DNA from 2 places in the Metabacillus flavus genome. Region 2 is predicted to be linked to the other one. Evidence: riboswitches for the same ligand, from Rfam matches in the RefSeq annotation. Region 2 holds a riboswitch; the other holds the start of a gene.
What was found. Region 2 has a riboswitch for S-adenosylmethionine ahead of J9317_RS16940 (methionine ABC transporter ATP-binding protein). Riboswitches for the same ligand answer to the same signal wherever they lie in the genome.

Region 1 (3,209 bases), 640 kb from region 2:
GATTTTCGAGCAGCACTCTTGCCGACCACAAGGGGTCATCTAAATGACAGCCATGCCGCTCGAGCTCTGTAGCAAGAGCGCCATCGAGAATCATAATTGGATAGGCAGCTAAAATCTCTTCAATTGGATTCAGTTTTTTCGGCATAAACTTCGCCCCTCTTCTTCATAATCTGGGTTACATAATAGCTTCCGTAGCAAAACAGGATAAAGGGAATGCCGCAATAGAGGGCAATCCTCTGAGTCGGATCAAAGGCGATTCCAATCAGTGACGCGAGACAAAGGATGAAAGATGCTATCGGCACGAATGGATAAAGCGGTGTCCGGTATCCTAGGTCCTTTACCGAGTTCCCCTGCCTGATATATTGCCTTCTAAAGAAAAACTGAGACGCGCTGATGCTCATCCAAACCGCGACTACAGCTAGACCTGAAATAGAAACAAGGACGATATAAATCGTGTCCGGTGCAATGACACTCGACAGCAGGGCCAAGCCGCCTCCCGCCATGCTGAGAAGAAGCGCATTTAACGGCACGCCGCGCTTCGTTACTTTTGCAAAAACAGGAGAGATCGTTTTCTTATCCGCGAGGGACCAAAGCATTCTGGACGCCGCATACAAACCAGAGCTGGCGGCAGATAAAATGGCGGTCAGGATAACAAAATTCATCAAATCCGCTGCAAAGGTAAGCCCGATTCTCTCGAAAACCGCCACAAACGGGCTTTTCAGCACACCGGCATCCGAGGAAGGCAGCAGGGCAGACAGGACGACAATCGTTCCAACGAAAAAGATAATCAATCGCCACACCGTTGTCCGAATAGCCTTTGGTATTGTTTTTTCCGGGTCCGCCGCTTCTCCGGCAGCGATTCCGATCAATTCTGTCCCCGAATAGGCAAAATTCACAGCCAGCATCGTCATCAGAACGGCAAACGCTCCATTTGGGAACAAGCCTTCATTTGTGAAGTTTGACAGGAAAGGCGCAGGTTCAGAATCAGCCAGAGGAAGAATCCCGATAATGGAAGCTCCGCCCAAGATGATGAAGATCACGATGGCTGCCACCTTCACAGAAGAGAACCAGAACTCTGATTCTGCAAAAAATTTAACGGTCACAGCATTTAATACAAATATCAAAACGGCAAACAGTGCACTCCAGATCCAAACATTAACGGAAGGAAACCACCTCTGCATCAGCAATCCGGCCGCCGTAAACTCCGATCCGAGCGCGACCGTCCATGTCAGCCAGTACAGCCAGGCCACCGTGTACCCCGTTCCAGGCCCAATGTATTTAGCAGCATAGCTGTGAAAAGCCCCTGTTTCAGGCATATGTACCGATAGCTCTCCCAGGCAAAGCATGACAAGGTAAACAGCCACCGCACCAACAAGGTAGGAAAGAAGCGTTCCTAATGGACCTGCCTGCTGAATCGTATAGCCTGTACTTAGAAATAATCCGGTCCCAATCACACCTCCGAGCGAAATCATAATTAAATGTCTTGATTGCATTTTCCGCTGAAATCCAGTCTCTCTCCCCATCTTGACTCTCCTTTGTTTCACACCCAGAAAAATGAAAAACGCACCCTTTTCGCAAAGAGTGCGTGACTGACAAATAAAAGGACAAGCTTATCTATCAGGCTATTCACCCGCTGGAATTAGCACAGTGTCTGTACAGACCTGCTGCTGAGGCTTCAAAGGGCCAGTCCCTCCACCTCTCTGGATAAGAAATTATTTTTTTCTAACATTATCAATCTATCAGAAGATTGTCAACATTTCTTCAATAGATAAGTTTATCATTTAAATGAAACCGGGAAATAGAAAACGGTTACATGAAAACAAGGAGGATGAATCAATGGCAAACAAGCTGAACGCTAACCCGAAGCTTTATGTAATGGACAACGGACGTATGAAGATGGACAAAAACTGGATGATTGCCATGCACAATCCAGCGACCATGGAAAACCCCAATGCCCCTGCTGAATTTGTTGAATTCCCCGTATATACCGTTCTGATTGACCACCCAGAAGGCAAAATCCTTTTCGATACCGCCTGCAACCCCAATTCTATGGGTGCAGAGGGCCGTTGGGGCAAGGCCACCCAGCAAATGTTCCCGATTGATATGGCGGAAGAATGCTATCTTCATAACCGGCTGGAAGAACTGAAGGTTAGAGCAGAAGATATCAAATTTGTCGTGGCCTCCCACCTGCATCTTGATCATGCCGGATGCCTCGAGCTTTTCACGAATGCCACAATCATTGTGCATGAGGATGAGCTGAACGGCGCTCTTCAGACCTATGCCCGCAATCAAAAGGAAGGCGCCTACATCTGGGGAGATATTGATGCTTGGATCAAAAATAATCTTCAATGGAAAACCATTAAGCGCAGTGAGGACAATTTGCAGCTCGCTGAGGGGATTAATATCCTCAATTTCGGGAGCGGACATGCTTGGGGAATGCTCGGCCTGCAAATTAATATGCCGGAAACCGGCGGAATCATTCTTGCCTCCGACGCTATTTATACAGCTGAAAGCTATGGCCCTCCCATCAAGCCTCCCGGCATCATCTATGATTCTCTCGGCTATGCAAATGCCGTTGAAAAAATACGCCGGATCGCCAATCTCACAAACTCTCAAGTGTGGTTCGGCCACGATGCCGATCAGTTCAAATCCTTCCGTAAATCAACAGAAGGCTATTATGAATAAGGAGGCAGATTAATGAGCATCGCCAAGTTAGTTTTCGCCCCGCTGAGCTATACAGGATGGGGATCACTGGAACACCTGCTGCCGGAAGTGGAAAAGCATTCACCGGAAAAAATCCTTGTTGTAACAGATCCTATGCTTGAAAAAATCGGTTTAACTGAACGCATAACCGCTCCCCTTGAGAAACAGGGCTACTCTGTCACTACTTACACAGACGTTGTTCCTGAGCCTCCGCTTGAAACGGGAGAAAGGCTTGTTGCCTTTGCACGTGAAGGCCGGTTTGAACTGATTATTGGTCTTGGAGGAGGAAGTGCCCTTGATTTAGCAAAACTTGCAGCGGTTCTGGCGGTGCACGATGGTTCTGCAGCGGATTACTTAAATTTAACCGGAACGAAAACCATCGAAAAGAAGGGGTTGCCTAAAATCCTTATCCCAACCACATCCGGAACCGGTTCAGAGGTTACCAATATCTCTGTTCTGTCCTTAGAAACAACAAAGGATGTAGTGACCCATGATTTCCTTTTAGC
Region 2 (3,209 bases):
CACGCCGATAATGCCAGCGCGGATACCGCAAATACTGTACTTAATAATAATTTCTTCATTTCTTTTCCCCCTAGCGTTTGTCTAGTTTTCTTGTAATGAGATCTCCAATGATTTGGAGAATAAACACAATAATTAAGATAAGAATGGTAGCTACTAACGTCACTTCATTGTTGCTGCGCTGGAAGCCTTCCAAATAAGCAAGATTCCCAAGTCCGCCGGCACCGATGACACCTGCCATAGCCGAGTATCCGACTAGAGCAATAGCGGTAACGGTAATACCTGATGCAAGGGCTGGCATCGATTCCGGCAAGAGGACCTTCCAGATGATCGTAAAGGTGGAAGCACCCATTGATCTTGCTGCTTCAATAACCCCTTTATCAATTTCCCTTAAACCGATTTCAACCATTCTTGCGTAAAAAGGCGCTGCGCCGATGATTAAAGCGGGAAGTGCAGCTTCTGCACCGAGCATAGACCCAACGAGCGCTTTTGTGAATGGAATCAAAAGGATGATTAAAATAATGAAAGGTATGGAACGAAAAACGTTCACGAAAGCTGAAATAATAATGTTTACAATCCGATTTTCCCAGACGTTTCCTTTTGATGTAAGGAATAATAGCAATCCAAGGAGAATTCCAAGAATAAAAGTTGCCAGCACCGAAACGCCGGTCATATAAATCGTTTCAGCTGCAGCCGTCCAAACCTTATCCCAATTCACTTCTGGAAATAATTGCTCAAGCATGGGCAACCACCTCCACTTCTACCTGATGATCTGATAAGAATTGTAAAGCCCGGTCCATTTCTGTTTCTTCCCCGTCAATATAAAGGAACAGTGCACCATAAGCCCCGCTTTGGGTCTGAGATATTTTACCCTGCAGGATATTCACCTTTACATCGTAGTTTTTAATTAAGCTGGTCACAACCGGCTGCTCGGTAGAATCGCCTACGAAGGTCAGCTGGACGATTCGTCCTGATGGATAAGAATCAATCAGATGGGCAATGGTTTCCTTTGTCTCTTCAGGCTCAGTAACCTGCTGGACAAATCGTTTCGTAATAGGAGCTTTAGGTTTTCTGAATACATTCAGCACCTCTCCTTCCTCAACAATTTTCCCATCTTCCATGACCGCTACCTTGTGGCAGATTTTGCGGATGACGTGCATCTCATGGGTAATGAGAACAATTGTCAGGCCCAGACGCTGGTTAATATCTACAAGCAGTTCCAGAATAGAATCCGTTGTCTGAGGGTCAAGCGCTGAGGTTGCTTCGTCACACAGCAGCACTTTCGGGTTATTAGCAAGGGCTCTTGCAATACCGACCCGCTGCTTTTGACCTCCGCTCAGCTGTGATGGATAAGCACTCTCTCTGCCTTCCAATCCGACAAGACGGACTAATTCCTTCACCCGCTCCTTTCTTTCAGAAGCAGGGATTCCTGCAATTTCAAGCGGGAATGCAATGTTGTCAGCGACTGTGCGGGACCACAGGAGATTAAAATGCTGGAAGATCATACTGATTTCCTGTCTGGCCTTCCGAAGCTTGCTTCCTTTTATCTCACCTATGCGGTTGCCTGCGACCTCAATTGTTCCCGATGTCGGAGTCTCGAGACCATTCAAAAGCCTGATCAAAGAACTCTTGCCTGCTCCGCTGTAGCCGATGATCCCAAAGATTTCCCCTTTTTGAACTTCAAGGTTTACATCATCCACGGCTGTGATACTCCCTGATTTTACAGAGTATACTTTTGAAACATTATTTAGTGTAATCACTGCACTCACCTTCTTTCTGATACGATCTGAAAAGAATAAAAAATGCCCTTCTGCATAAGTGAGCAGAAAGGCATTAAAATATAGGATACCTTTCTCTCATCTTTCAAAATGCCTCGGCATTTTGAGTGAATTGGCACCATTTCAGTCACATGACTGATGGTTGCCGGGCTTCATAGGGCACGTCCCTCCACCTCTCTTAATAAGAGAACAATTTATTATTCAGTTGGGATAGTTTGAAATTTTAAAAATATTTCAGATCTGAAAGTGAGTTTATCATGCAAAAATAAAGTTGTCAACACATAATGTATGCAACTAATTGCTTATGACAGTTAACGATCGTTTTCCCGTAGCTGCGAAAATAGCTGACTCCAGATCTTCAATGAGATCGTCTGAATGTTCAATTCCTACAGACAATCTGATCAGATCCTCGGAAACCCCGGCCTCTGACAGCTCTTCCTTGCCAAGCTGCTGATGTGTCGTGCTTGCCGGATGAATAATCAAGCTTTTGGCATCCCCGACATTCGCTACATGAGACCATAATTTCGTATGATTGATCACGGCTTTCCCTTCCTCCAAGCCCCTATCTATTCCAAAGACAATAACAGCACCCGCTCCTTTAGGCAAATATCGATCAGCAAGGCTTTTTGATGGATGGCCTTCAAGCTCCGGATACAGAACCCACTTTATGGCAGGATGGTTTTGAAGGTAGGAAACGATTTTCCTCGTATTCGCAATATGTTCCTTCATCCTGACATGCAGCGTCTCTAAACCGAGCGTGAATTGAAAGGCATTGTACGGACTTAGTGCCGGACCTAAATCCCTCAGAAGCTGAACCCTTGCCTTTACGATATAAGCGAGTTCACCGAGGGCTTCGGCAAAAACGATATTGTGGTAGCTTGGATCAGGAGTAACGAAGGCTGGAAATTTGCCTGTAGACCAGTCAAACTTGCCGCCATCTACAATAATTCCTCCAAGCGTTGTTCCATTCCCAAGCAGCCATTTTGTTGCCGAATGAACCACAATGTCCGCTCCATGGTCAATGGGTCTGAAAAGGTATGGTGTAGCAAAGGTATTATCAATGATTAAAGGGATCCCCGCTTCATGAGCAATTTCAGATACCGATGCAACATCAAGAACCTGAAGACTGGGATTTCCGATTATTTCTCCGAAAATTGCCTTCGTTTTTTGAGTGATTGCCTTCTTAAAATTCTCAGGATCTGATGCATCGGCAAAAACTGTTTTGATTCCGTATCTCGGCAATGTGTTAGCAAATAAATTATAGGTTCCGCCGTAAAGATTGGAAGCTGCGACAATTTCATCTCCAGCTTCTGCAATATTTAGTATCGCGAGGGTAATGGCTGCCATTCCGCTCGAAACAGCAAGAGCACCTGCCCCGCCCTCAAGCTGCGCCACCCTCTCTTCTAGCACTGAAACGGTAGGATTATGTATCCT

Region 1: another riboswitch for S-adenosylmethionine. It lies ahead of mmuP (S-methylmethionine permease); the one in region 2 lies ahead of J9317_RS16940 (methionine ABC transporter ATP-binding protein).

Annotation. Positions count from the first base shown of each region.
Region 1 covers NZ_JAGVRK010000001.1:3,921,494-3,924,702, forward strand. The annotation lists gene mmuM (homocysteine S-methyltransferase) at 1-145, opposite strand, end outside; gene mmuP (S-methylmethionine permease) at 120-1,523, opposite strand; SAM riboswitch class I at 1,608-1,711, opposite strand; gene ahlS (AhlS family quorum-quenching N-acyl homoserine lactonase) at 1,837-2,685, shown strand; gene J9317_RS19940 (iron-containing alcohol dehydrogenase) at 2,698-3,209, shown strand, end outside.
Region 2 covers NZ_JAGVRK010000001.1:3,281,926-3,285,134, forward strand. The annotation lists gene J9317_RS16930 (MetQ/NlpA family ABC transporter substrate-binding protein) at 1-59, opposite strand, end outside; gene J9317_RS16935 (methionine ABC transporter permease) at 71-739, opposite strand; gene J9317_RS16940 (methionine ABC transporter ATP-binding protein) at 732-1,757, opposite strand; SAM riboswitch class I at 1,851-1,963, opposite strand; gene J9317_RS16945 (O-acetylhomoserine aminocarboxypropyltransferase/cysteine synthase family protein) at 2,070-3,209, opposite strand, start outside.